Regions from separate parts of the Candidatus Endoriftia persephonae genome, predicted to be linked through region 1. Evidence: predicted binding sites of a transcription regulator. Region 1 holds the regulator's gene; each other region holds the start of a gene.

The links. Region 1 encodes sigma-54, which starts transcription at its own class of promoters, with help from an activator protein. Its sites were predicted from a motif close to TGGCANGNTNCNTGCTT; they were not measured.
Region 2: flgB (flagellar basal body rod protein FlgB) is a predicted target of sigma-54. The motif match lies at 3,549-3,565, and genes of this name have one in related genera.
Region 3: L0Y14_RS11220 (flagellar hook-length control protein FliK) is a predicted target of sigma-54. The motif match lies at 5,201-5,217, and genes of this name have one in related genera.
Region 4: L0Y14_RS04755 (PEP-CTERM sorting domain-containing protein) is a predicted target of sigma-54. The motif match lies at 4,254-4,270, and genes of this name have one in related genera.

Annotation. Positions count from the first base shown of each region.
Region 1 is NZ_CP090569.1:3,416,068-3,423,424, forward strand. It holds gene L0Y14_RS15490 (calcium/sodium antiporter) at 1-535, shown strand, start outside; gene L0Y14_RS15495 (KpsF/GutQ family sugar-phosphate isomerase) at 584-1,582, shown strand; gene kdsC (3-deoxy-manno-octulosonate-8-phosphatase KdsC) at 1,785-2,306, shown strand; gene lptC (LPS export ABC transporter periplasmic protein LptC) at 2,313-2,876, shown strand; gene lptA (lipopolysaccharide transport periplasmic protein LptA) at 2,881-3,366, shown strand; gene lptB (LPS export ABC transporter ATP-binding protein) at 3,363-4,088, shown strand; gene L0Y14_RS15520 (RNA polymerase factor sigma-54) at 4,253-5,728, shown strand; gene hpf (ribosome hibernation promoting factor) at 5,793-6,122, shown strand; gene ptsN (PTS IIA-like nitrogen regulatory protein PtsN) at 6,140-6,610, shown strand; gene hprK (HPr(Ser) kinase/phosphatase) at 6,607-7,357, shown strand, end outside.
Region 2 is NZ_CP090569.1:491,639-498,995, reverse strand. It holds gene flgF (flagellar basal-body rod protein FlgF) at 1-722, opposite strand, end outside; partial or broken gene flgE (flagellar hook protein FlgE) at 736-1,998, opposite strand; gene L0Y14_RS02380 (flagellar hook assembly protein FlgD) at 2,027-2,698, opposite strand; gene flgC (flagellar basal body rod protein FlgC) at 2,709-3,122, opposite strand; gene flgB (flagellar basal body rod protein FlgB) at 3,125-3,514, opposite strand; gene flgA (flagellar basal body P-ring formation chaperone FlgA) at 3,834-4,565, shown strand; gene flgM (flagellar biosynthesis anti-sigma factor FlgM) at 4,702-5,007, shown strand; gene flgN (flagellar protein FlgN) at 5,022-5,510, shown strand; gene L0Y14_RS02350 (TIGR04282 family arsenosugar biosynthesis glycosyltransferase) at 5,515-6,153, opposite strand; gene arsS (arsenosugar biosynthesis radical SAM (seleno)protein ArsS) at 6,202-7,164, opposite strand; gene L0Y14_RS02340 (hypothetical protein) at 7,340-7,357, opposite strand, start outside.
Region 3 is NZ_CP090569.1:2,493,878-2,501,234, reverse strand. It holds gene hrcA (heat-inducible transcriptional repressor HrcA) at 1-91, shown strand, start outside; gene grpE (nucleotide exchange factor GrpE) at 199-753, shown strand; gene dnaK (molecular chaperone DnaK) at 830-2,788, shown strand; gene dnaJ (molecular chaperone DnaJ) at 3,041-4,189, shown strand; gene dapB (4-hydroxy-tetrahydrodipicolinate reductase) at 4,335-5,138, shown strand; gene L0Y14_RS11220 (flagellar hook-length control protein FliK) at 5,258-6,187, shown strand; gene L0Y14_RS11215 (LapA family protein) at 6,278-6,565, shown strand; gene lapB (lipopolysaccharide assembly protein LapB) at 6,743-7,357, shown strand, end outside.
Region 4 is NZ_CP090569.1:1,045,365-1,052,721, forward strand. It holds gene L0Y14_RS04740 (putative bifunctional diguanylate cyclase/phosphodiesterase) at 1-318, opposite strand, end outside; gene L0Y14_RS04745 (FIST signal transduction protein) at 315-1,454, opposite strand; gene L0Y14_RS04750 (PEP-CTERM sorting domain-containing protein) at 2,436-3,206, opposite strand; gene L0Y14_RS04755 (PEP-CTERM sorting domain-containing protein) at 3,429-4,172, opposite strand; gene alaC (alanine transaminase) at 4,877-6,067, shown strand; gene L0Y14_RS04765 (homoserine dehydrogenase) at 6,107-7,357, shown strand, end outside.

The DNA of each region.
Region 1 (7,357 bases):
CCACACCGCCAGGACCGGCTCCGCCAGTGATCCGATGGTGGGCGAGTTCGACGCCGAAATCCCTCACGACATGCCCACTAAGATGGCGCTGCTGTGGCTCGCGCTGGGGCTGATGGCACTCCTAATCAGTTCACGCATGCTGGTGTGGGGGGCGGTCAACATCGCCACCGCCTTCGGTATCAGCGACCTGGTGATCGGCCTCACCATCGTCGCCCTGGGCACCAGCCTGCCGGAACTGGCAGCCAGCATCACCAGTGCCCTCAAGGGCGAAGACGACCTGGCCATCGGCAACGTGGTCGGCTCCAACCTCTACAACCTGCTGGCGGTACTCTGCCTGCCCGGCCTACTCGCCCCCGGCCCGTTTGACCCGGCCGCCCTGACCCGCGATCAGCCGATGATGCTCGGCCTGACCGTGGCGCTGTTCGCCCTGGGCTACAGCTTTGGCAAGAACGGCCGACTCACCCGCTTCGAAGGCTTGCTGTTGGTGGCGGCATTTGTCGGCTATCAACTCTTCATATTTAATGGCCTGCGATAAACCCTTCCCGACCGGCAGACAGCAGAACGATTTCCAACAGGATCAGGTATGCGAGACAATCGACCGCTCCCCCGCGAGGATGCAGAAAAGCTGCGCCAGCTGGCCTTGGCAGTGATCGAGACCGAGGCCGACGCAGTGACCGCACTGGCCGGGCGCATCGACACCGCCTTCGAGCGCGCCTGCACCTTCATCCTCGACTGCCGTGGCCGGGTAGTGGTGACTGGCATGGGCAAATCGGGGCACATCGGCAGCAAGATCGCCGCCACCCTTGCTAGCACCGGCAGCCCCGCCTTCTTCGTCCACCCCGGCGAGGCGAGCCACGGCGACCTCGGCATGATCACCCCACAGGACGTAGTGCTGGCCCTCTCTAACTCCGGCGAGACCGGCGAACTGCTCACCATCCTGCCACTGATCAAACGCCTCGGCGCACCGCTAATCGCGATGACCGGCAACCCCAGCTCGACCCTGGCACGGGAGGCGAACGTACACCTCGATGTCGGCGTCGACAAAGAGGCCTGCCCGCTCGGCCTGGCGCCTACCGCCAGCACCACCGTGGCGCTGGTAATGGGTGACGCCCTCGCAGTCGCGCTGCTTGAGACACGCGGCTTCACCGCCGAGGATTTCGCCCTGTCGCACCCCGGCGGCAGCCTGGGGCGACGCCTGCTGTTGCACGTTGGCGATATCATGCACCGCGACCAGGCGATCCCGAAGGTGGCCGCCAACGCCAGCCTGCAGCAGGCGCTGATCGAGATGTCAGAGAAGGGGCTTGGCATGACCGCCGTAGTGGATGCCGAGCAACGGCTGATTGGCATCTTCACCGACGGCGATCTGCGACGCACCCTGAACAGACCGCTGAACATCCGCGATACACTGGTGTCGGAGGTGATGACCCCGCACGGTGCCACCGTGCCGGCCGAGATGCTGGCAGCAGAGGCACTGCAGATCATGGATGAGAAGAAAATCAACGGTTTTTTTGTGGTCGACGCTGCCGCGCGACTGATCGGCGCATTCAACATGCACGACCTGCTACGAGCCGGCGTCGTTTAGGGTGCCTCCGGATGAATCTGAGCGAGCAGGATTGTGAGGCTAAATTTTCCGCTGCAAGGCAGAAATTGCAGATAATAGCTGGTCTATTGCCAAGATTCTGCCCCGCAAGGAACGCCCTTGGGGTACAACGCAGCAGCGGGGAACTTGGACCACAAGGCTGCCGCCCATGATTCAGTCAGCGGCTCCCTGAAGGAGAAAACAGGTGCAAGACATTCAGGAAAAGGCGCGCAGGATCAGACTGGTCATCTTCGATGTAGACGGAGTGCTCACCGATGGCAGCCTGTTCCTCGGTGACGACGGCCAGGAGTATAAAGCCTTCAACTCCCGCGACGGCCACGGCATCAAGATGCTGCAGCAGAGCGGCATCGAGATAGGCATCATCACCGGACGCAGCTCCGAGGTGGTGCGCCTGCGAATGCAAAGCCTGGGCATCAAACATGTCTACCAGGGCCAGCTCGACAAGCGCCCCGCCTACCAGGAGCTGCGTGATAAACTCGGCCTCAGCGATGCCGAGATCGCCTATGTCGGAGATGATGTGGTGGATCTGCCGATCATGCGCCTGGTAGGGCTGGCAATCGCGGTCAACGACGCCCACCCGTTTGTCACTCAACACGCCCACTGGCTGACCCCGCATGCCGGCGGTCGCGGCGCGGCACGGGATGTCTGCGAACTGCTGATGGATGCCCAGGGGCATCTACAGCGTGTCCTGCAGAGCTATCTCTGACGTCTTGTGAAATATCCACTGCTCACCAGCCTGCTACTGATCGTCGCACTCGCCGGTTTTGGCTGGTGGCTAAGCAACATCGGCGAACAGGAGAGCCGCCCGGAACAGGCCGAACTCCACTACCCCGACTACTACGCCAGCGATCTGGTCTCTGTCAGATACGACCAGGATGGCCTGCCACAGCATCGTCTGAAAAGCGCAGCGATGCGCCACTTCGCCGATGATGACACTACCGAACTCGAGCACCCCATATTCTGGCAATACGCAGCCGGCGCAGCGCCGTGGAGAGTCACCGCAACCAGCGCCACCCTCTACGGCGATAACAACAAGATCTTCATGCCCGGCGAGGTACAGATCGATCGCGCTGCGGGCAACGGCAAACGCCCCTACCAGATCACTACCAGCGACCTGTGGGCCCATCCCGACAGCGGCTATGTCAGCACCAAACAGCGGGTACAGATTACCAGCCAGGGCGACTGGCTGCGTGGTGTCGGGCTACAAGGGCAACTTCTGGAACCGGTTAAGATCAAGCTACTCTCCGAGGTACGTGGCTATCATGAAATCGATTAACAGCGTGTCACTTCTGCTTCTGCTACTCCTGCTACCGTTGCAGGCCAGGGCACTGAGCGGTGACCGGGAGCAACCGATCTATCTTGAGGCCGACAGCGTGGAAATCGACGAGGCCAGCGGCGTCAGCGTCTACATCGGCAACGTGGTGGTCAGCCAGGGCAGCATGCGTCTGGAGGCCGACAAGATGTGGATCCACCGCCGCCAGGGTGAAACCGAAAAAATCGTCGCCGTCGGCAAGCCGGTGCGCTTCCGCCAGCAGATGGACAAGAGCCACGAAGAGGCCCGCGGCCACGCCCTAAAGATCACCTACTTCATCAAGAAAGATGAGATCTACCTGTTTGACGAAGCAGTACTGCAGCAGGGCAAGGATGAGTTCAGCAGCGACCGCATCACCTACCTGCGCAGCCGCAGCCTGGTCAAGGCCGGCACCAGCGCACAGGGCAAACAGCGGGTCCGGGTGGTGATCGAATCACAAAAGCACGACCAATGACACGCCTCTACGCCGAAAACCTGGCCAAACAGTACCGTGGCCGGCGCGTGGTCGATGATATCTCCCTGGAGGTCGCCAGTGGCGAGGTGGTTGGACTGCTTGGGCCAAACGGTGCTGGCAAGACCACCAGCTTCTACATGATCGTCGGCCTGGTGCCCGCCGACGGTGGGAGTGTTCGCATTAACGGAAAGGATCTCACCGACCTGCCGATGCACACCCGCGCCCGCCTCGGCATCAGTTACCTCGCCCAGGAGCCCTCAGTGTTCCGCCGTCTCTCGGTAGAGGAGAACATCCTTGCCATCCTCGAGAGCCGCAAGGAACTGTCGCGTAGCGCACGCAACAAGCGCTGCGACCAACTGCTGCAGGAGTTCGGCATCACCCACCTGCGCAACAGCCAGGCGATGAGCCTCTCCGGCGGCGAGCGTCGCCGCCTGGAGATCGCCCGCGCGCTCTCCATCAAACCCCGCTTCGTGCTGCTCGACGAGCCCTTCGCCGGCATCGACCCGCTCGCCGTCATCGACATAAAAGCGGTGATCAACCACCTCAAGGAGCGTGATATCGGGGTGCTCATCACCGACCACAATGTGCGCGAAACCCTCGACATCTGCAACCGCGCCTACATCATCAACAACGGCAAGGTGCTCGAAGAGGGCACCCCGGAGGCGATCCTTGAGCACCCCGAGGTGCGCGCCGTCTATCTCGGCGAAAACTTCACCATGTAGCATGGCGCAGGGCCGACCGCACCTCCTTTGCCGGGCCGGTTTACAAATACATGACCCACGGCAACTCTCGATCAAGCCGAGGTTCCACCTACGATTGCTTTTGACTAAAATGAAACCGAAAAGGCACATAAATTGCGTACGAGAACCAACTTGACCATGGATAGATGAAGCAGACACTTCAGCTTCGACTCGGCCAACACCTCACCATGACGCCTCAGCTGCAGCAGGCGATCCGTCTGCTACAGCTCTCCGCGCTCGATCTCAATCAGGAGATACAGGAGGCCCTCGACACCAACCCGATGCTGGAAGCCGAAGAGGAGTTTGAGCAAACCGCCACAGAGCGCAAGGAGAATCCCAGCAGCGAAAGCGCGCAGCAAACTCCGGCGGATGGCAACGACATCAACAACGAACGGGAGGTCAAGACCGACAGCCCCGAGATGCCCGAGGATCTCCCGGTCGACACCGAGTGGAGCGATGTCTACGACAGCTACTCGCCACCAGCTCCCGCCGGCGGCGAGGGCAGCGATACCGACTTCCTCAGCCAGCGCAGCAAATCTGATTCACTGCAGGACCACCTGCTGTGGCAACTCAACCTGACCCGCCTCTGCCCCTCGGACCAGGCGATCGCGCTGACCATCATCGACAGCATCAGCCCCGACGGCTATCTGCAGGCCAGCATCGAGGAGATCCACTCCACGGTCGATCTGGAGGAGGTGACCCTAGAGGATGTGGAGGCAGTGCTGCACCGCGTTCAGGCCTTCGACCCCCCCGGTATCGCCGCCCGCGGCCCGCAGGAGTGCTTGCTGATCCAGCTCGATCAGCTGCCCCCGGAGACTGCCTATCTGGAGCAGGCGATCCAGCTGTGTAGCACACATTTTAAGCTGCTGGCGGCCCAGGACCAGGCGCAGATCAAGCGCAAGATGAAGATCGATGACCATGAATTGTCGGCGATCAACCAGCTGATCCGCTCACTCCACCCGCGCCCCGGCACCCTGATTGCCGATACCGAGCCGGAGTATGTCATCCCAGAGGTGTTTGTCACCAAGCGCAACAACAGCTGGCATGTGGAGCTCAACCCGGAGACCATGCCACGCCTGCGGGTCAACGCCGAATACGCCAAACTGATCCGCCGCGCCGATCAGAGCGACGACAATACCTTCCTGAAGAACCACCTGCAGGAGGCGCGCTGGTTCCTGAAGAGCCTGCTGAGCCGCAACGAAACCATCCTGCGGGTCGCCAGCAAGATCGTCGAATACCAGCAGGCCTTTTTTGAACATGGCGAGGAGGCGATGAAACCGCTGGTGCTGCGCGACATCGCCGAAGCCCTGGAGATGCACGAATCGACCATCTCCCGGGTTACCACCCAGAAATATATGCACACGCCCCGCGGCACCCTGGAGTTCAAATATTTCTTCTCCAGCCATGTCAGTACCAGTGTCGGCGGCGAGTGCTCGGCTACCGCAATACGTGCCATCATTAAGAAACTGGTTGCCGCCGAAACACCCAACAAGCCGCTCAGCGACAACAAGATTGCCACGATACTCAGCGAGCAGGGTATCAATGTCGCCCGCCGCACTGTGGCCAAATACCGCGAATCGATGGGCATACCCCCATCGAATGAGCGAAAGCGTCTGGTGTGACAACCAGACAAATAAGAGGATGCTCCGCATCTCCGGCGCATCCCTCCCGAAACAGGAGTTAATTATGCAAATCAACCTGACCGGTCACCATATCGATATCACCGATTCGATGCGTAACTATGTTGACAGCAAGTTTGAGCGCTTGGAGCGCCATTTCGACAACGTCACCAATGTGCATGTGATCCTCAGCGTAGAGAAACTCAGGCAGAAAGCGGAAGCCACCCTCCACCTCAACGGCGGCAACGTGTTTGCCGACTCGGTCCAAGAGGACATGTACGCGGCCATCGACGCACTGATCGACAAGCTCGACCGACAGGTCATCAAGCATAAAGAGAAGCTGCAAAGCCATCGTGGCAATAACATCAACAAGTACGCTGACGCAGAGCAGCCCTGAACAGGGACAAGGCCAAGATGTTTCCCGAAGGGTTCATCGACCCACAGCGTATCCTGTGCGGCGTCGAAATCAGCAGTAAAAAACGCAGCCTGGAGATGCTTGGCGGGCTATTCGCCGCCACCGATTCCGGGCTTAGCCAGGACATGGTGTTCGATGCCCTGCTACAACGGGAGCGCCTTGGCAGCACGGGGCTGGGGCGGGGCATCGCCCTCCCCCACGCCCGCATGGCACAGATCAAGCGAGCGGTCGGTGCCTTCATCCAGACCACCCAGGGGGTCGACTTCGACGCCATCGACAACCAGCCGGTCGACCTCGCCTTCGCCATGCTGGTACCCGAGGAAGCCACCGAGGAGCATCTACAGCTACTGTCGAAGCTCGCCAGCCTGTTCGGAGATAAGACATTCTGCGATCGTCTGCGCCAGTGCCGCAGCCCAGACGAGGTGATCGAGCTGATCCAGCAGCCAAGCCCCGAACCCAGCCAGCAATGACACCCGCCACCACCATCCGCGAACTGTTCGCCCAGCTGAGTGCGGAACTCAATCTCACCTGGTACAGCGATGGTGAGGAACGGGCCATCCAGGCAGAGGGCGACGCCCCCCTGGTGGGGCCGCTCAACCTGGCCCGCCCACAGCCGATCCAGGTGATCGGCCCGCCTGAGCGTCATCTGCTCGAGTCCCTCGGCAGCAAGGGCTACCGCCACTACCTTGAACTGCTGTTTGCCAGCCGCCCGGCTGCCCTGATCTTTACCGACGGCTTAGTCCCCACCGACGCCTGCCGCACCCTCGCCGCCGACAGCAACACCCCAATCATCTATACAAGCGAACCCGACGCCCAGGTTATCCAGCGCCTACTGGCGCATCTCCAGCCGTCTTTCCAGCAGGCCCAGCCCTCCCATGCCGAGCCCAAAAACATCCATGGCGTGTTCATCGAGGTGCTGGGTAAAGGGGTGCTGCTCAGCGGCGATGCCTCAATCGGCAAGAGCGAACTGGCGCTGGCGCTGATCTCTCGCGGACATCGCTTGATCGCCGACGATATCACCGAGTTCACTCGCATCAACGCCCACACCCTGCAGGGACGCTGCCCACCGGTGCTGCAGGATTTTCTCGAGGTACGCGGACTGGGACTGCTCAACGTTCGCGCCATGTTTGGCAACAGCGCGGTGAAGCCGGTCAAAAACCTCCACTTGATCATCGATCTGCAGCAGATGAATGAACAGGAACTCTCACACCTGGACC
Region 2 (7,357 bases), 680 kb from region 1:
GTGGCCGAGGCGGCGTCGAGCTCCTGGGCATTTTTCATCATCTTCACCTGCATCTCGAAGCGTCGCGACAGTTCAATCATGTTGACCAACGCGTCGGCGATATTGACATTGCTGCTCTCCAACGCGCCTGAGACCAGCTCCATAGCGGCATCTGCCTCGGCCTCAGCGCCATCTTTCATACGCATCAGGCCATCCTCGCCCTTCATCATCTCCTGCATCGGTGGGTTGACCAGTTTGATGCGGTCAACCACTGCCAGCGCTTCTGGGGTGGCCCCCAGCGGCAAGATGGTGATGGTGCCGTCACTGCCGATCTCGATCTGCTCGTGGGGCGGCAAGGAAATCGGCCCGCCATTGCCGATCACCGGCAAACCTTCGCCGTTGCTGAGCATGCCATTGGCGTCCACCTTCAGGTCACCGCGACGTGTGTAGGCCTCTGTGCCATCGGGTGCCTGCACCGCAATGAAGCCGGCTCCCTTCACTGCCAGATCCAGATCGTTGCCGGTGCTCTGTAGGCTGCCCTTGATGAAGCTGATGTCGGGGCGTTCGTCCATCGCGTAGACTCGCGTCGGATAGCCGCTGCCAAACACCGGCATGCTGCGGAACTGGTTGAGGTCCTGCATAAAACCTGGCGTGTTGACGTTGGCCAGATTGTGGTTGTTGTTCGCCTGGGCGAGCAGGGTCTCTTTGGCCCCGCTCATCGCGACATAAAGCATGCGGTCCATAATTCAGCTCCTATCAGCGCAGGTTGATGATCGACTGGGTGACCGCGTCAGCGGTGGTGATCACCTGGGCATTGGCCTGGAAGTTACGCTGCGCGGTGATCAGATTGACCAGCTGCTCAGCGAGATCCACGTTAGAGTTCTCCAGCGCCCCGGACTGCATCAGGCCAAAGCTGGAGGTACCCGCCTCACCGAGCTGCACATCGCCAGAGGCAAACGACTCGACCCAGCGGGTGTCACCGACCTGGCGCAGCCCCTGGTTATTGTTGAAACGCGCCATCGCCACCTTGCCCAGCCCCACCGAGCGGCCGTTGGTGAAGCGGGCGAACACCACTCCCTCGCTGTCCACGTCGACACCGCTGAGGCGCCCGGAGGTGAAACCGTCCTGGGTCAGATCGTTGACCGCAAAACTGGAGCCGAACTGGGTGGTGTTGACGTAGTTGAAATTGAGCCCGCTAATCGGCGCCGCACCACCACTGGGAGTAAAGGTATCCAGCGGCACCAGCCCGCCGCTGGTCACATCACCCGCCCCTGTACTCAGGGCGCCGTTGCTACTGAAGCGGATATCGGCCGCTGCATTGCCTCCCACCGTGACATTGTTACCATCCACATAAGTGAAGGCGTTCCACTGATTATCTGCCACCTTGCGGTAGAAGATATTCATGCTGTGAGCACTGCCCAGGGAGTCGTAGATGGTGGTGGCGGTGGAATGGTTTTAGCTGAGTGGGTTTGGTGGATAACTGGCGGCATTGAAGGCTACCGTCGGCACGTCCTCCGCGGCCCCCAGGTTGAGCGATGCAGTCACCTGTGAGGTGGCGCCCGGCGCGCCGGAGACCACCGGCAGATTGAGGTCCACTGTTGTGCCGGTGTTGAAGCTGGTGCCGTCGGCATCCACCGGCGGGAATATCTGCAAGCGTGAGCCAGTATGGTCCACCACATAGCCGTTGCGATCCACATTGAAGGCACCCGCACGGGTATAGCTGCGATCACCGTTGGGCTGTTCCATGGTAAAAAAGCCCTCACCATTGATGCCCAGATCAAGATTGTTGGCGGTGAACTCGATACTGCCCTGGCGGAACTGCTGCGCCACCTTGGTGGTGCGTACTCCCTGTCCCGACGTGGCATTGCTGGCGTCGGAGATAGAGGAGGCAAAGATGTCGGCAAACTCGGCACGCGACTCCTTGAAGCCGGTGGTGCTCGAGTTGGCGATATTGTTGCCGGTCACTTCCAGGTCGGTGGTGGCTGCGGCCAGTCCGCTGAGTGCAATACGAAATGCCATCTTATTTCTCCTGATTCATTTAATCGGTTCAGTAGATCTCTTTCACATCGTTCATCGAAACCTGTCCAAGGCCGACCAGATTGAGGCGCACCCCACCACTACCGCCCAGACTGACGCTCTCCACCTCAGCCGCCACATGCACTGCCGGGGCCATCTCTGCACCATCGACGGTGGCCTGGGCTGTGACTTGATAGAGGCCGGAGCCGGCAAAATCGCCCTGGTCATCGTAGCCATCCCAACTAAAAGCCAGCGCACCACCCTCATGGCTACCCAGCTCCAGCTCCCGCACCAGCGCACCGTTTGAGTTGGTGATGCGCAGGGTGACATTGCTGGCATTAGAGGGAAGCTCGATGGAGCCTTTCAGGGTGTCACCACTGCCAAACCAGCCGGCACTGCTCGGCACCAGCACCTGGCGCCCCAACAAATTGGCGGCCTGTAGCGCCTGATCGGAGGTGATGCTGGAGCTAAGGCCAGTAAATGACTTGTTTAGATCGTCGATGCCGGAGACTGCGGCGAACTGGGAGATCTGCGTCGCCAGCTCAGTATTCTCCATCGGCTTGAAGGGATCCTGATGGGTCAGCTCGGTGACCATCAGGTTCATGAAATCCTCCATCTCCAGCCCCTGATCGACCGGCTCCTGCGGGGTGGCACTAAATCCCAGGCTGCTAAAAAGTTCTTCGTTGCTCTGTATAGTTTCCATCAGCTTCTCCTTACTGGCCCATACGCAGGGTTGCCATCAGCAGCTGCTTGGCGGCACTGGCCACCTCCACATTGCCCTGGTAGGAACGGGAGGCAGAGATCATGTTGGCCATTTCCTCCACCGGATTGACGTTGGGGCGGAAGATGTAGCCCGCTTCATCCGCCATCTGGTGATCCGGCGCATACTCCCGGATCAGCGGCGCCTGGCTCTCGATCACCCCCACCATGCTGACGCCAACGGCAGGCGCATCCGGGTTGAACTGATCAACCATGGCGCGGAACACCGGCTGACGGGCACGGTAAGTCTCGTCGATGCTGCTGCTCACCGCATCGACATTGGCCATGTTGCTGGCCACTAGGTTAAGACGCAGGCTCTGGGCACTCATGCCACTGGCCGCGGTATCGAAGATCTTAAACATCGACATGGCTATTCACCTTTTATGGCCTGGCGCAGGCTGCTGATCTTGCCGTTGAGAAAACGCAGGCTGGCCTGGTACTCCAGCGAGTTGGAGGCGAAGGTGCTCTGCTCCCGCTCGGTCTCCACCGTATTGCCGTCGAGGGAGGGCTGCGATGGGATGCGATAGAGCATCTGTGTCGGCGGCACGACACCCTGCTCGTCCTGGATGTGGCTGGGATGTGTAGTCCGCAGGCGCACCGGCTCGCCCTGCGCCTGCTGCAGCACCTTATGGAAGTCGAAATCCCGTGCCTTATAGCCAGGGGTATCGGCGTTCGCCAGGTTGCTGGCGATTAGCTCACTGCGTCGCGCGCGCAGCAGCAGGGCCTGGGGATGGATGCCGAAGGCGTCGTCAAGATTCATGGTGCGCTCCCAAGAGATAGAACTCACCTCTCTTCAGCAGAATACATGCCACACACCGCAATGCAGCGCCGCAACCTAGCAACCACAAGGTTTGCAGCGGGATACGAGATGCTCAGCCGCGACAGATCCAGGCAGATTTGCGGCAAACATCCACCGCCAGGCGGCAAGGGTTGCCGCCCCTGAGCGGGGGCCGATCGATTGAACGAACATTCAGCGTAAGAGATCTGCCCCAAAATCAGGGGCGCCCACGCCAACAGGCAAACGGCACACAATTTGCACCTCTTAATGGCAGCCGAAATAGAAATCAGGGCAAATTCCCATGCAGATCACAGCCAACCGATACGTGCCCCGCAGCAGCCTCTGCTCCGGGTTAATCTTATTCACCCTTCTTCTAATCAGCACGAACGCCCCGGCTGGGGGGTCCAGCCAGCCCCACGCCACCATCATCCAGGCGGCAGAGGCCTATCTGAAGATGCAAACCGCCGACCGCCCGGAACGGATCACCCTCAAGCTGCTGCCCCTCGACCACCGCCTCAAACTCAACCGTTGCGAGACCCCTTTGCAGAGCTTCTCCCCGCCCGGCGCACGCAGCCAGGGCCGAACCACGGTCGGCATCAAATGTGAAAGCCCGAAACCCTGGACCCTCTATGTCTCAGCCGAGATCGGCGTGATCGGCAAGGTGGTGGTGGCAAAACGGGATCTGGCTCGGGGCGCCGCCATCGGCCCAAACGATGTAAAGCTGGTTGAACAGGAGACAAGCCATTTGCTGCGCGGTCATTTCGACAGCATCGCCGAGGTGACTGGCAGAACCCTAAAGCGCACGCTGCGTCGCGACAGACCGGTCACGCCCAGCCTGCTGGTCGTCAACAAAACCATTCGCCGCGGACAACAGGTCACCATCATCGCAGGCAACAGCGACATCAGCGTGCAGATGAAGGGCAAGGCGCTGTCCAATGGCAATCCAGGCGATCTGATCAAGGTGCAGAACCTCAGCTCCAAGCGGAAGCTGCAGGCCCGGGTGATATCCGCCAGTCTAGTGCGGGCAGATTGAAAGCAGGATATACAGACACCAGGATTTTACTGGAGGGTGTTAGTAAGCAACCTCCTCAATGCCTTTTCTGAGTGCTAAAGTATCCTGAGATTTAGCCGAACACAGCATTAGGATTAATGTATTCAGAGGAAAATCGATGGCAATTGAGATCAGCAGTCTTTCCAGCAGCGCGCTGCAGGGCACCATTGACAGCGCATCCGCCAATCGTGCAAATCAACCATCAGAAACCACCCGGGCCACCCCTGGCCGCCAGGCCGACAGCGTCAGCCTGACCAGTTCCGCCTCGCAGCTTCAACAGCTTGAGCAGAAGATCTCCAAGATGCCGGTCGTCGATGCCCAGCGCGTGGAGAGCACCCAGCGCTCCCTGGCCACCGGTAGCTACAAGGTAAACCCGGATGACTCAGCCGAAAATCTGTTGGAGATGGAACGTGCCCTGGCCTGATCCAAGGCCTCCTCATGGATAATCACCCCAAACTCCGGGAAAGATTCTCCCGCATCCTGCAGCGGGAGAGTGAAGCGACCGAGCAACTGCTGGCGCTTCTCAAGCAGGAGTATGCCTTGCTGAAAAGCACCGCCCCGGCAGAGCAACTGGAGGCGCTCAACCAGCAGAAGGAGCAGCAGATCCTCAACGTGGCCCAAGCCGTTGAGGCGCACAACCGGTTACTCCGCGAGTTGGGGCTGAACAACAATGGAGAAGAAACCAGGAAGCTGATCGAGCAGCTGGACGGCTCCGGGCTATTACAACAACAGTGGCAAGCGTTTCTCGAGCAGGTCGATGCCAGTCAGAAGCAGAACGGGATCAACGGCGGGCTGCTCACCCTCAGCCAGCGCCAGGCTGCACAGGGGCTCGATATCCTGCGCGGCATCGGCGAAAACCAGAAGTCCTACGGCCCCAGCGGCGAGTCCCGCAGCCACAGCCACTCGCACTCACTGGGTAAAGCCTGAGACTTCAGGTCGATTCAGTCGAGAATCCTAAGCCCAGTGACCTGAGGCGCGGCAGCTCCTCCGGCCGATCGAGATCCCACAGGGTCGGCAGTTCGCTCCAGCGCCATCCCAGCCGCTCCAGACAGGCCCGCGTCAACTGCGCCACCTGATCACCACCCCACGGTAGGCCATGAAACAGGCATTCGGCACTCCGCTTCAATCCCAACAGCACATACCCCCCGTCCTCCGCCGGGCCGAGCACCGCATCGTCTCCTGATGCAAGCCGCCCGAAGGTATCGGTCAACTGCTGCGGGGTAAGTGCCGGCGCATCGACACCGATCAAAATCACCCGCTGCTGCCGCCTCAACGCTTCCTCACAAGCATATGCCATGCGCTCACCGAGATCCTCTCCCTGCTGCCGGTGGAGCGTCACCCCCGGTAGGCTGGCAAAGTGCTGGAACAGCGGATGCGTGCTGTCTGGGGTGCACCAGAGCTCCACCGCACACGACAGCTCCCGACACACCATCCCGAGCAGCCGCTCCAGCAGCTGTTGGTAGAGCTGGCGCGCACCGTCCGCACCCAGCGCAGGGATCAGGCGGGTCTTCACCTCGCCGGCGACCGGCGCCTTAGCAAAGATCAGTATCGCTTCACCAACCGGCTGCATCTTCAACTCTGACTGGCGCTGATCGATCTGCAGACTATGGCAGCAGCATCAGTCGAGTGCCCCGCCGCAACTGCTGCCCTGCCCCGCGGTGCAACCGTAGCAGTGCTCGGCAATCTGGATCGGCCTGCCGCGCAGATCCGTATCGAGCAGGGTGCTGAGGGTTGGTCTAGGACTATTCTCATCACTGATCGGCATATCGAGCATCTGGTTGAAGTCGCAATCATAGACCCGCCCCTGCCAATCGACACTGATCAGAGAACGACACATCAGCTCTTGCAGGTTGTCTGGGCTAAATGAGGAACGCAGCAGGTCAAGATAAGTGTGAAACTCGCCCTTGGAGTGGAGCAAACTACCAAAGCGCCGGATCGGCATGTTGGTGATGGTGAAGAGTTGATTGAAGCTGATGCCGAAGCGCTCTGCCAACTGCTTGCGATAGTCCGCCTCCAGCGGGCCCTGTGGCGGCGGCAGGCTCGGCCCAAGCGGATTGTAGACCAAGTTGAGTGACAGCCCACTTGCCGGGTCGCCATAACCCAGCTGATTGAGCTGTTTCAGACCGCGAATGCTGGCGTCATAGCTCCCCTTGCCACGCTGACTATCGACATTCTCCTGCAGATAACAGGGCAGAGAGGCAACCACCTCGACCCGGTTGGCGGCCAGAAACTCAGCCAACCCCTCCTGACCCGACTCTTCGAGCACGGTCAGGTTGCAGCGATCGATGACATGCACCCCCATCGCCCGGGCCTTTTCCACCAAGTAGCGAAAATTCGGGTTGAGTTCAGGGGCACCGCCGGTGAGATCCAGGCTCTGCAACTGCTGGCGGGAGAGAAACCGTAACACATCCTCCACCACCCCCCGCTCCATCTGCTCGGTCCTTTGGGGGCCGGCATTGACATGGCAATGCTGGCAGGAGAGGTTGCAACGCAGGCCCAGATTGACCTGCAAGGTCTTCAACTCACCACGCTCGATGGCGGGAAATGTGGTGGGCTGAAGTAGATGGGCCGTATTCAACATGGCAGTTCCGGTTCACAAGTGAAAAAGCTGGAGCCGCGCCCAACCACGACCGGCACGACATATCACAGGAAATACGCAACAAAGCGCCGCCTGGATTCAGGCCGCTATTAGAGAGGAGTGAAAAAAAAACCGCAATAATTACCTGAGCAAGCCTCAATTCCGATGGAATAGAGCACTAGCTCAAGCGACGGCG
Region 3 (7,357 bases), 920 kb from region 1:
GATTGGCCCAACGCGGATGAACTATGAGCGTGTCATTCCCATTGTCGATGTCACCGCAAAGATTCTTGGTGCCGCCTTGAAAAATAAATAAGCGACCCCATCTGGCCGTAATCGCACTATTTAAAACTGAAAATTTGAGGTTTGGAAACAGTGGAAGAGAAGCAGCAGTCAGAGCAGTCCGCCGAGCAGGCTGAAGAGATGGCGGCCCCGGAGAACGAGGCCGAAGTGGTTGATGCAGAGTCGGTTGAGGTGGTTGCCGAAAAGGATCTGGTGCGCCTGCTGGAGGATGCTCGCAGCAAGGCAGATGAGCACTGGGATGCGCTGGTGCGCGCCCGTGCCGAGATCGAGAACTTGCGCAAACGCCACGAACGGGATCTGGAGAACGCCCACAAATTCGCGCTGGATCGTTTCACCCAGGATCTACTGCAAGTCTGGGACAGCCTCGAACTGGGCCACCAAGCCGCCCAGGATGAGAACGTCGATGTGGCCAGGCTGCGTGAGGGTACTGAACTGACCCTGAAACTGCTGAACGATGTGATGAGCAAAAACCAGGTCGAGCAGATCGACCCCGAGGGCGAGGCCTTTAATCCGGAGTTTCACCAGGCGATGTCGATGCAGGAGCGCGACGATATGGAGCCGAACACCGTGGTGGCGGTGGTGCAGAAGGGTTACAGCCTGAATGGCCGGCTGCTTCGCCCGGCGATGGTGATAGTGTCGCGGGCGCCAAGTGCGCCGGTCGATGAGCAGGCTTGAAGTTTTATAGATTGACCCCAGTTTAGGGGCAGTCAAAAGATTACGAATTATTAGCTATTTTTGGAGAGTTTGAATCATGGGTAAGATCATCGGCATCGACCTCGGTACCACCAACTCCTGCGTGGCTGTGATGGAAGGCGACACCACCAAGGTCATCGAAAATAGCGAGGGCGACCGCACCACCCCCTCCATCATCGCCTATGCCAACGACGGTGAGATCCTGGTCGGCCAGAGCGCCAAGCGCCAGGCCGTCACCAATCCCCACCACACCCTGTTTGCGATCAAGCGCCTGATCGGCCGCATGTTTCAGGACAAGGTGGTGCAGCGCGACGTGGACATGGTGCCCTACAAAATCGTCAAGGCCGACAACGGCGACGCTTGGGTCGAGGTTAACGGCAAGAAGATGGCACCGCCGGAGATCTCCGCCAAGATTCTGCAGAAGATGAAGAAGACCGCCGAAGACTACCTCGGTGAAGAGGTGACCGAGGCGGTCATCACCGTGCCGGCTTACTTCAACGACTCCCAGCGTCAGGCGACCAAGGACGCCGGTCGCATCGCCGGCCTCGATGTCAAGCGCATCATCAACGAGCCCACCGCCGCGGCCCTGGCCTACGGCATGGACAAGAAGCGTGGCGACCAGACTCTGGCGGTCTACGACCTGGGTGGCGGTACCTTCGACATCTCGATCATCGAGATCGCTGAGATCGACGGCGAGCACCAGTTTGAGGTGCTCTCCACCAACGGTGATACCTTCCTCGGTGGTGAAGACTTCGACATGCGCATCATCGACTTCCTGGTCGAAGAGTTCAAAAAGGAGCAGGGTTTCGATCTGCGCAACGACCCGCTGGCCCTGCAGCGCCTGAAAGAGGCTGCAGAGAAGGCCAAGGTCGAGCTCTCTGGCAGCCAGCAGACCGACATCAATCTGCCCTACATCACCGCTGACCAGACCGGCCCCAAACACCTCAATATCAAACTGACTCGCGCCAAGCTGGAGGCGCTGGTGGACGATCTGGTGACTCGCACCATCGAGCCCTGCAAGGTGGCGCTGAAGGATGCCGGTATCTCCACCTCCGATATCGACGAGGTGATTCTGGTCGGTGGTCAGAGTCGTATGCCCAAGGTGCAGGAGCAGGTGCAGGCCTTCTTCGGCAAAGAGCCCCGCCGCGACGTCAACCCCGACGAGGCGGTTGCCATCGGTGCTGCCATCCAGGGCGGTGTGCTGGGCGGCGACGTCAAGGACGTGCTGCTGCTCGACGTCACCCCGCTGTCACTGGGTATCGAGACCCTGGGCGGCGTGATGACCAAGCTGATCGAGAAGAACACTACCATCCCGACCAGCGCCAGCCAGACCTTCTCCACCGCAGACGATAACCAGACTGCAGTCACCGTGCATGTGCTGCAGGGCGAGCGTGAGCAGGCGGCGGCCAACAAGTCCTTGGGTCGTTTCGATCTGACCGATATCCCGCCAGCACCGCGCGGCATGCCGCAGATCGAGGTCAGCTTCGACATCGATGCGAACGGCATCCTGAATGTGTCCGCCAAGGACAAGGCCACCGGCAAGGAGCAGTCGATCGTGATCAAGGCCTCTTCCGGTCTCAGCGATGATGAGGTCGAACGCATGGTGAAGGATGCCGAGGCCCACGCCGAGGAGGACAAACAGTTCCAGGAACTGGCAGGGAGCCGCAACCAGGCTGACAATATGATCCACGCGGTGAAGAAGGCGATGGATGACCTCGGCGACGAGAAGATGGAAGGCAACGAGAAGGAGACCATCGAGGCCGCCATCAAAGATCTGGAAGCGGTGATCAAGGGCGACGATAAGGCCGCCATCGAGGCCAAGACCAAGGCCCTGACCGACGCCTCCGGCAAGATGATGGAACGGCTCTACGCCCAGCAGAGTGGTGAGGCCGGTGCGGCGGCAGGTGCTGCTGCTGGTGCGGGCGCGGCTGACGCAGGTGCCGATGCCGGTAGCCAGGCCGGTGGCGATGATGTGGTCGATGCCGAGTTCGAAGAGGTTAAGGACGACAAGAAATAAGGCGGCAACGCCTTGAGTTTGGACCGTGCATCGGCCTTGGGGCCGGTGCACGGTTTTGATGTTTTAAGGACGCGGAGATCGCGGAGGAGCACAGAGTACGCAAAGAATTTCATTGTGATGTGAGTGTTTTCATATCGTGGGAAGGCACCCGACACAATGGAATGAATTAATTCTCTGCGATCTCTGCGATCTCTGCGCGCCTTTGCGCTCTCTGCGCCGAAAGAAATTTAGTCACAGCCAGGCTGACAGCACATGTCAAAACGCGACTACTATGAAGTACTGGGCGTCAATAAGAACGCCAGCGAGGCCGAGATCAAGAAGGCCTACCGACGGCTCGCCATGAAGTACCATCCCGACCGCAATACCGGTGACAAGGCGACGGACGCGGAGCAGAAGTTCAAGGAGGCCAAGGTGGCCTACGAGATCCTCTCCGATGCGCAGAAGCGCGCCGCCTACGACCAGTTTGGCCATGCGGGCGTTGATCCCTCTATGGGCGGTGGGCCCGGTTTTGGTGGTGGTAGCGCCAATTTCAGTGACATCTTCGGCGATGTCTTTGGCGACATCTTTGGCGGCGCCCGGGGCGGCGCGGGCGGTGGTCCGCGAGTGCAGCGCGGCGCCGACCTGCGCTACAACCTGAAGCTCACCCTGGAGGAGGCAGTTGCCGGTACCACGGTGAAGATTCGTGTGCCGACCTTCGTGCAGTGCGACAGTTGCGGCGGTTCCGGTGCTAAGAAGGGCAGCAGCCCGAAGACCTGCGATACGTGCGGTGGCCACGGGCAGGTGCGCATGCAGCAAGGCTTCTTCTCAGTGCAGCAGACCTGTCCGCGTTGCCACGGCAAGGGCAGCATCATCAGCGACCCCTGTGGCAGCTGCCATGGCCAAGGGCGGGTGCAGCAGCACAAGACCCTCTCGGTGAAGGTGCCGGCCGGTGTCGATACCGGCGATCGCATTCGTCTCTCCGGCGAGGGTGAGGCGGGGGAAAACGGCGGTCCGTCCGGCGATCTTTATGTGCAGGTGACGGTGAAGCCGCACAATATCTTCAGTCGTGAGGACAACACCCTGTTCTGTGAGGTGCCGATCAGCTTTGTCACCGCCGCGCTGGGTGGTGAGCTGGAGGTGCCGACTCTGGACGGTAAGGTGTTGCTGAAGATCCCGGCGGGCACCCAGACGGGTAAGATGTTCCGCATGCGTGGCAAGGGCGTGAAGCCGGTGCGCGGCGGTCCGGTGGGCGATCTTCTCTGTCGGGTGCTGGTGGAGACGCCGGTTCATCTCACCGATGAGCAGAAGGAGTTGCTGCGTAAACTCGAGACCTCGATGAAGAAGGGCGGCAGCCGCCATAGCCCGCAGTCGAGCAGCTGGCTCGATGGGGTGAAGAAGTTCTTTGAAGGCATGAAGTTCTGAGGCTGCCGCTCCATCAAGGCAGACAAAAACGCACAGACTTGAGTGATCAACACCATCTTCGTGAGCGTGCTGCCGCTTATGGTGAATCGTGATTTTAACTGTAGGGTCTCGTGCTCGAGGCTGGCAGAGTGATAGAGGCGAATTGATGAAACGTATAGCTGTTGTGGGTGCCGCAGGTCGGATGGGCCGGGCGCTGGTGCAGGCGGTCAGCGAGGCGGAAGGGCTTGTGCTGGGTGCCACCACGGAACACCCGGAGAGCGCTTTTATCGACATGGATGTGGGTGAGCTGGCGGGGATCGGCCGGCAGGATGTCCGTATCACAGCGTCACTGGATGAGGTACTTGGCGATTTTGATGTGTTGATCGACTTCACCTCACCCGCCGCCACGATGGCCCATCTGGAGCTTTGTCAGGCCAATCGCAAGGCGATGGTGATCGGCACCACCGGGCTGAGCGATACGGAAAAACAGCGGCTGCAGAAGGCGGCAGAGGAGATCGGCATCGTCTTCGCCCCCAACATGAGCGTTGGCGTGAACCTCTGTCTCAACTTGCTGAAGGTCGCCGCCCGGGTGATGGGAGAGGATGCCGATATCGAGATCATCGAGGCTCACCACCGTCACAAGGTGGACGCCCCCTCCGGCACTGCGCTGCGTATGGGCGAAGTGGTGGCTGAGGCGCTTGGGCGCGATCTCAAGGAGTGTGCGGTCTACGGCCGGGAAGGCCACACTGGTGCACGGGATGCCAAGACCATCGGCTTCGAGACCATCCGCGCCGGCGATGTGGTGGGTGAGCACTCGGTCTGGTTCGCCACTGAGGGTGAACGGGTCGAGATCGTACACAAGGCCTCCAGCCGCATGACCTTCGCCAAAGGGGCGGTCAGGGCGGCGGGCTGGATTGCAGTGCGGCAAGTCGGTCTGTTCGATATGCAGGATGTGCTCGAGCTGAAATAGCCCTCTGCGCTGTGCAGAGTCGTTCTGGCGCGATCACTTCTCCCGCTTAGCCTCGACAGGTTTGGTCCACTTCCTGCATTGCAGGAGGTGAACCCAGCACCCTAACTCGAGGCAAGATCATGAACCCACTCGCTACGCTGCCTACCGCATCCTCTGGCCCGGCCTCAGCCACTGCCGAGATTCACAGCGAAACTGCCACCCTGGAGGGGCCCGGGATGGAAGGGGCTAGCGAACTGGTGGTTGATGCTGAACAGGCATCCGATTTCATGAAGTTTCTTGAGTTCGCCGGGATGCAGCTTGCTGCTGCCCTCCCGGATGGCGCCGGTTTGCCGCATCTGCCTGCCACTGGCGGCAAGGCCTTGCCGCCAGTGGCAGGGGGACTGCCCAGAATGGAGCAGCTGTTGATGCCGGGAGCGACCGATATGGCGGCGCAGCAGCAGGTGCAGTTTGATCGCCTGCTGGATGGTGCAGGGCGATTGCAGATGACGTCTGCCCTGGCTGGTCAGGATGAGTCGGCCGCTGCTGTTGGCGAATCGCGGCTGGTCGATTCGCTGCTGAGTGGGGGGCTGGCGGGCGTCCAGTCAAATGCGTCTGCGACGCGTTCACTACCAGCGATGGGTCTGCGACTCGATATGCCAGTCGGACAGCCAGAGTGGAATCAGTCGCTGGGGGATCGTCTGCAATGGATGATCGGGCGTAACATCCAGCAGGCGGAGGTGCGCCTCAGTCCCCCCCACCTGGGGCCACTGGAGATTCGCGTGTCGCTGCACAACGATCAGGCCAGCGTTAGCTTTGTTGCGCAACATGCCGCCACCCGGGATGCGATCGAGGCGGCGCTACCACGGCTGCGGGAGATGCTGGGTGAGGCCAATATTAATCTGGCGGATGTGGACGTGGGGCAGCGCGATCCACGCACCTTCGATCATCAGCAGGAGAAGGGAGGGGGTGCCGAGGCGGATCAGGGGGGCGATGATCGGCAGGCGGCAAACGCCATGCCGCTGCAGCAGGTTCAACCTGTATCGCGGGGATTGGTGGATGAACATGTCTAAATGATCCAGATTAGCGCAACGCCTATTTCCAACCGGCAGACAATTACGAGAGAATAGCCCACTCAGTCCGGGAAACATTGGGGGCCCCAGGTGCGCATTATTAAACTGTTGCTGTTCCTTCTGCTGATGATCTTGGCGGCAGCGTTTGCTGCACTGAACGCCGACCCGGTGTTGCTTAACTTCTATTTTGGCGCCCGTGAGTTCCCGCTCTCGCTGGTGATGGTCGGCGCCTTGGGTATCGGTATGCTGCTGGGTATCCTCTCCGGGATGGGCGTGATCTTGGGCGTCAAGCGTGAGAACGCTCAGCTCAGGCGGCGTGAACGTGAGGCTATTGCGGAGGTGAAAAACCTCCGCTCGCTACCTTTGCAGGATCGCTAAGGAGCCTCTGAATGAATCTGGGCGAGCAGAATTGTGAGGCCAAGTTTTCTGATGCAAGGCGGAAATCGCAGCTAATAGCTGGTCTATTGCCTAGATTTCCAGCGCAGCAGCGGGGAATTTTGACCGCAAGGCTGCCGTTCATGATTCATTCAGAGGCTCCTTAAAGGAAAATCCCTCATGCTGGAGTTGTTGTTGTTACTCCTTCCGGTCGCTGCTGCGTCAGGCTGGTGGGCGGCGCGCCGAAGCGTATCGAAGCAGGAGCGCACAGCGGCTCGCGAATGGTCGCCGCAGTATCTCAAAGGCCTCAACTTTCTGCTCAACGAACAGCCGGATAAGGCGATCGACCTGCTGGTGAAGATGGTCGAGGTGGATAGCGAGACGGTGGAGACCCACCTCGCCCTGGGTAATCTGTTTCGCCGTCGCGGTGAGGTTGAGCGGGCGATACGCATTCATCAGAATCTGATTGCTCGTCCCAGCCTGCATGGGCAGCAGCGCGCCCAGGCGTTGCTGGAGCTGGGTCAGGACTATATGCGGGCCGGGCTCTTCGATCGCGCGGAGAACCTCTTCAGCGAGCTGGCCGAGAGTCGTTTCTACAAGCGCCAGGCGCTATCCAATCTGTTGGAGATCTTTCAGCAGGAGAAGGATTGGCAGCGTTGCCTGGAGACTGCCGAGCGACTCAAGGTGGCGGGCGAACGGGGGCTCTCCAGCCGCATTTCCCACTTTCATTGTGAGCTGGCGTTGCAGGCATTGGCCGAAAGCGACCCGGGGGTTGCGCTGGCGCAGCTGAAAAAG
Region 4 (7,357 bases), 1.2 Mb from region 1:
CAGATCATTGCGCGCGGTGAGCACCTCCAGATAGAGGCCATCCTCATCGTTGAGAAAGAGCAGATCGTGAAGCGCGCCAACAATCGCGTGCAGGCGCGTCTCGTAGGAGGATTTCTGGCGTTGGTAGAGGGCCTGCATCTCCTCCGAGGAGAGGGTGAGCGAACGCTCCAAAGTGTAGCGATCCTGGTCGGCGTCGTGATAGGCCTGGTCGATTCGGGATAATAATTCCTGCCAGGATGCGGGTTCAGGTGGCTGGTCGGGGCTCAGGCTGAGTTTGCGCAGCTGTCGTGTGAGCAGCCGGTGGAGCTCTTCGTTCACTTTTCCCAAAACAGGCTCAGGGTCATGGTCTGATTATGCAGGTCGCAGCGCCCGCTCGCCAAGGGTGATATCTCTCCATAGGAGTAGAAGCCGATCTGCTCGGTGCCTTGTGGCAGGCCGTCTAGCGAGGCCTCGATCTCCTCCTCGGTGCGCTGGCCTAGCACCAGCCTGCGCCCGACACAGCTGATTGCCACACTGAGTAGAGGGCCGCCAGGATAATCCTGTAGCGTGACGCTGTCGGCCGCGTCGGCTGCACCGTCGATCAATCGCTCAAAATTCGCTCGCATTAGGCGCACGTAGCTGCCTTGGGGGATGTCGCCGGCGAAGGTGATGGCGTTTTTGGTCTCGTCGACGGAGAGGATGGTGCGCACCGTCCAGCCATCCTCTTCCAGATCGTTACGGATCGCCAGGGGAAATAGCAGTCCAGTGGCTGGCAGGCCCGCCGCGCGTTCGCCCAGAAAGCGTTTGTAGAGTGTCAGCGCCGGTTGGCCGTCCAGAGAATAGAGCACATTGCCTTCGGCGCGGGTGACCTCGCGCTCTACGCCTAGCACATCCCATCCACCGCGTGAGCCGTGGGCGATGCCAATATGTTCGCCATACAGTCCGACCGCGACGATATGGTGGGAGCGGGGGTGCTTGTCCACCACTACCCAGGTCTTCTGGAAGCGATCGCCATCACCGGCCAGCCCGCCCGTGACGATGACCTTTTCCGGCAGGTTCTCAGAGAGTCCCTTGACGAGTTCCGAGCCGTTGACCTTCAGGCCGTCGGAGAGCACGAACACTCCCTTGAGGTCCGGTGCTGACAATGATTGCGTTAGATGTGTACCCGCCTTGAAGGAGGCATGGGTATCGTCGATTTCACGCACCGCACAGCGCAGTTTGGTATGGGTGAATCTGAGCACAGCCACGGAGAGGGTGTGATCGCTGAGCGTGGGGCCGAGGATCTCGCCCGCCGTTGAGCAGCCGATCCAGATCGCCTGCGGAAAGGCTGTGCGAAGATTATCCATGCCCGATGCCAAGGCATCGATGTCTGATGTGCCGAATAGGATCAGCCATGTCTGGTCGGAGTCCAGAGCGGGATCTAACGGCTTATCCCATCCACGGTCAGGTGAATACTGATAGGTGGAGAGTTGCATGGGAAATTCTTCTGTATGGGCCTCAATATCCCTGTCTGCGCGGCGGGAATGCGAGCATCTGCCCTGAGTGCCTGTCTCACAAAGGCGGCGTCGCTTGGTGATTCGCTAATGGAATGAAGGTATTACGGAAGGACGAAGGGGTCAAGATGCGATGACGAACTTGCGCTGGTCGGTCTGGGGTGGTGTGGCAAGTGGTCCGGCGAGGTAACAACCACAGTGAAAAATAGGGGAGGGAAGAGTTGGTGGTAGGGCAAAAAGGACAGACCATGTTTTCATTTTAAAAGCGTGGTTTGCCTCTATTCTGGCCATCAATCGAGCCTGATCTAAATGGCACTAAGTTAAACTTCTTTTGCACGAAGCTTGTATCTGGATAAGTAACGTTGCAAAGGGGGCCAGCTATTGATGGGTCATGCTAAATACCCTTAACTTAGTGCCATTTGAGTCTGGCTCCATTGATTTCTTGTTCACATTTATTTCTTCAGCATGTAAAAGCTGCGCTTGCGTCCTGTATTCTGGGAAAAGCTGCCTGCAGCACCTGTTTTATTATTTTTTCTCCAGAAATACCCTTCGTAGTATTGCTCCCATATTGCCAATAGGATTGGATTGACGCAAGAAAGTGATCTTATGATCACTATCATTACAGGATCCATTGTAGACGCGCGTCGTTGGCTCGTTGCCTATTATCGTACCACTGAAATTATTTCCGCCAGCTCCAACGATGTGAATTTCTAAATTGAAACCATTAGCAATCAGATCCCAGGTGCCAGTGCAATCAAAGGCTTGAGCGTTGGAGGCAAAAGAAAGAACGAGTAGCGAAATAATCAGTGTCTTTTTTTCATGGCCTTTCTCTTTAACTTGGATAGGAATGGATGGGTTGAGTGACAGGCTGTGCCGTCCTTTTATAATCAGGCCACAATTTCATATAATTAAAGAAACTGTGGTCTGTCCCCTAATTATGCCTAGCTAATCAATCGATTGGGCTTAAGTCAGTGCCATTCTGGTCTGTCCCCTATTGTTTTCTATGGGTTTTTTTGATTGAGTCTTTATTTGTTTGCGTACGCCGACCAGGCTGAGTAGGCCAGTGATCAGAAGGGCTAGACTTGCAGGTTCCGGCACTCCTGCCGTGTATGAGAAATAATCCCACTGGGTCACGTTCGCGCTGCCAGTGTTATTGCCAAAAACAAGCTGGCCTGGCGGAAGCCCAGTATTGCCAATTATGGGGCGCGTTAATGCAAGTAGGTCGTCAATAAATAGCTTAATTATGTCACCTTGGCCGATTATTTCATAAGTATGGAATTCAGATGTGTCGATACTAAACATGAGCTTTGTAACTTGGTTATTCTGGTAGGTGCGTGTAAAGCCTACTTCGTCAGCATAAACACCAAATATTTCATGATTGGTTTTGTCATCTATCCAGATGCCAGCGGGGTCTACATTCCATTGAGGCTCTTCTGATGCAACTAGTCGCATTCTGGTTTTGACAGTCCATCCAGCGGAGTGATCTACATTGGCAAACCAATTGCCTGGGTCTCGAAATGAATAAAAGCCTAGGGTAGGGGTGGAGATAGTTAAAATCCCGTTGTTTACAAATGAAAGGCCCTGATTTGTCGTGTCTTCAGACACAATCCACCCTTCATCTGTTGGATGTGTATTCATGTTCAAGGTTACTTGTATCGCCTGAGCTGCACCGGCAGTAAACATGAGGGCAGTGCAGATGCAGCCGCTAATTATGGTGCGTTTTGTGTTTTTCATCTGTATTTGGTCCTCTTTGTGTTGATTGGCTGGTCTGATCTGAGAGGGGCTCGATTTTCTGTAATGTAATCAGACGGCAATTATGGTTGGTTTTGTTTTAATGATTATCCAATACTATATATTGTCTTCAGTAAATGAATGGGGGCAGCCCACGGCTTCGCTAGAAGTCTGGACGCTGTGGTTTGTCCCCTATTCTTGATCAGCGAGCTTGGCTCTATTGGTCTACTGGTATTTGTGAGTGTTTTTGCGATGTCGCTTTAAAGATACAATACCAATTAATCCGGTGCCCATAAGGAAGATGCTGCTTGGCTCTGGAATCGAGTAAGTGAAGTAGTCCCATTGCGTGCGTTGGTAACTGTTTCCACCTCCATTCCCGAAAATTAAACCTGGTGTTCCTGAGCCAGGCCATGAAGGTTCATATATAAACCAGTCGTCAATAAGTAATGTCCCTTCCTTTTCAACCTGAAGATAAACCTTGTTGTCAAATATAGAGCCCATCAAGTAATAGGTGAGCCAGTCTGAGGTGTCAAAAGAGATAAGGTCAGTGGTTTCTGGATAGGTAAACTTGACTCCATCCTCAAAGAAACTAAATATCGAAAGTTGGTCAGCTTCATTGATCCAGATGAACGGGTCTCCAGAGCCCTGTTCATTTGCTAGTACACGCATGCGAGTTTCAACCCACCACCACTTATAATGATTTTGATTGACATTATTCTTCCAATCGTTTGGAGCGAAAAACTCATAATAGCTATTGCCTTTGATTTCTAGAACGTCACTGTCGTTATACGTTCCATCAGCAACAGTTATAATTTCAGCCGAACCACCCTCAGCTGCCCAGACAGACCAGCCTTCTTCGGTAGGAAGGGTATTCATGTCAAGAAACTGATAAACAGCGAAGGATGATGTTGAGTGAAGCAAGAGCGAGAGGCTTAAGTAAATTCCTGAGCAGCTCAACAGTTTTTTCATTTCCGTCCCCTAAAAATTTGTGTCAAAAGCTTGTGGCATGTTTTGTAGTCTTGGCTTGTTCAGATGACTACGAGTCTGATAGCGCAGGTACCATGCCAAAAGCAGAAGAAATTTATGCGACATATATGCTGTCTGATTAATAGGAGCTGGATCACACTTCTGGTCTTTGCGTGAAAGGAATACGGGCAAAATAATCAAACCGTGATGCGACACTACTTATGTCGTTTTCAGATGGTGTGTTGGCTGGATATTGGCGAATTGGCTGATGTGTAAAGAATTTCGACGCATCTATTGCTGGTATCGCTCCGATATTGGCTATAAATTCAACAGAAAACGCCAGGAATTGTCTGTGTGTTGACAGGAATGCATGTCCTATCAATAAGTTAGCTTACTTTGGCTGTTCCCGCTGAAAGGTGTAAAGAATCCCGACGGTAGTGTTGACTGCGTGCCCCTCAGCTTTGCTTGTTCTGAAAACTTGGGCCATCCCACCTTATATATCAGGGCATCGCGCTTCTCATGTGTTGCAGAGGTGGTGTAGAAAAATCGACATCCCGTTCGCTGGGCGCGCCTCGCCTCTATATTGGCCCCGGCCCCATGCTGCTCTGCTAATGCCCCAGCAAAATTGATCTTTCCCTGCTGCTCAGTTAATTTACCCGCCCTTGTCACCTATTAAGAGAGCAGAGGTCCCCGTGTCCACGTCCGAGATGGAAGAGTTCCCAAGAATCAAGCGCTTGCCGCCCTATGTGTTCGCTATTGTCAACGAACTCAAGGCAGCGGCGCGGGCGCGGGGCGAAGACATCATCGACTTTGGCATGGGCAACCCGGATCAGCCGACGCCACAGCATATCGTCGACAAGCTGACCGAGGTGGCGAACCGCAACGACACCCACCGCTACTCCATGTCGAAGGGCATCCCGCGACTGCGCCGGGCGATGAGCCGCTGGTACAAGAACCGCTACGACGTGGATCTCGACCCCGAGACCCAGGTGATCGCCACCATCGGTTCCAAAGAGGGGCTGGCCCATCTGGCGCTGGCCTGCGTGGGCCCGGGCGACTCGGTGCTGGTGCCCAACCCGGCTTACCCGATCCACCCCTACGGCTTCATCATCGCCGGTGCCGATGTGCGCCATGTGCCGATGCGCTCCGATGTGGACTTCTTCGAGGAGCTGCAGAAGGCGATCGAGGACTCCTGGCCGCGGCCGAAGATGCTGGTGCTCAACTTCCCCGGTAATCCCACGACCCACTGTGTCGAGCTCGACTTCTTCGAGAAGGTGGTGGCGATCGCCAAGCAGCACAATATCTGGGTGATACACGATCTGGCCTACGCCGACATCGTCTTCGACGGCTACAAGGCCCCCTCGATCCTACAGATCCCTGGTGCTGAGGATATCGCGGTCGAGTCCTACTCTCTGTCGAAGAGCTACAATATGCCGGGTTGGCGAGTCGGTTTCATGTGCGGCAACAAAACCCTGGTGGGAGCCCTGTCGCGGATCAAGTCCTACCTCGACTATGGCACTTTCACGCCGATCCAGGTGGCGGCCATCGCTGCGCTCGAGGGGCCGCAGGAGTGTGTGGAAGAGATCCGCGACATGTACCAGCGTCGTCGTGATGTGCTCTGCGAGGGGCTCTGCCACATCGGCTGGCAGGTGGAAAAACCCAAGGCGACCATGTTCGTCTGGGCGCCGATCCCTGAACCTTATAAAGAGATGGGCTCGCTGGAGTTCTCCAAGAAACTGCTTCAGGAGGCCAGGGTGGCGGTCTCGCCGGGGGTCGGTTTCGGCAGTCACGGCGACGACCATGTGCGCTTCGGCCTGATAGAGAATGAACACCGCACCCGCCAGGCGGTGCGCGGCATCCGTGACATGTTTCGTCGCGACGGTCTGATCAAATCCTGAGTCCGCTCAGGGTCGAATTGAAATTGAAGGAGAGTAAGCTTGAATCCGGTCAAAGTAGGTCTGTTGGGGTTGGGCACCGTCGGCGGCGGTACCCTGAATGTACTGACCCGCAACGCGGCAGAGATTGCGCGCCGCGTCGGACGTGGCATTCGCATCACCCACGCTGCTGCCAAGGCCTATGATGCCGACAGCTTGCTGGGGCTGGATCAGGTCGAGGTCTGCGACGACGCCTTTGCGGTGGTCGACAACCCGGAGGTGCAGATCATCGTCGAGCTGATCGGCGGCTACTCTCCGGCCAAAGAGCTGGTGCTGAAGGCGATCGAGAACGGCAAGCACGTGGTTACCGCCAACAAGGCGCTGATCGCCATGCACGGCAATGAGATCTTCGAGGCAGCGCAGCGCAAGGGCGTCACCGTGGCCTTCGAGGCGGCGGTGGCTGGTGGCATCCCGATCATCAAGGCGGTGCGTGAGGGACTGGCGGCAAACCGGATCGAGTGGCTCGCCGGCATCATCAACGGCACCGGCAACTTCATCCTCACCGAGATGCGCGACAAGGGGCGCGACTTCGATGATGTGCTGAAGGAGGCCCAGGCGCTGGGCTACGCTGAGGCCGACCCCACCTTCGACGTGGAGGGGATAGACGCGGCGCACAAGCTGGCGATTCTTGGCTCGATTGCCTTCGGCATCCCGCTCCAGTTCGACAAGACTTACACCGAGGGCATCACCCGAATTGAGCGCCAGGATGTGGAGTACGCCAACCAGTTTGGCTACCGCATCAAGCATTTGGGTATAGCCCGCAAGACCGACAAAGGCGTGGAACTGCGCGTACACCCGACCCTGATCCCGGAGCGACGCCTGATCGCCAATGTTGATGGGGTGATGAACGCGGTGCTGGTGCAGGGCGACGCGGTGGGTCCAACGCTCTACTATGGTGCCGGCGCTGGTGCAGAGCCCACCGCCTCGGCGGTGGTGGCTGATATCGTCGACATCGTACGCGCCCTCACCACCGATCCGGAGAACCGGGTGCCGCACCTGGCGTTCCAGCCCGGCGAGCTGGCCGACCTGCCGATCCTGCCGATGGAACAGGTCGAGACCGCCTACTATCTGCGCATCCAGGTGGAGGACAAACCCGGTGTGGTGGCGCGCATCGCCGGCATCCTCGGCGAGGCGGGAATCAGCATCGAGGCGATCCAGCAGAAGGAGCCGGCAGAGGGCGAGAGCCTGGTGCCGCTGGTGATGCTTAGCCACCGGGTGGTGGAGGGGCAGATGAACCAGGCGATCGCGCAGATC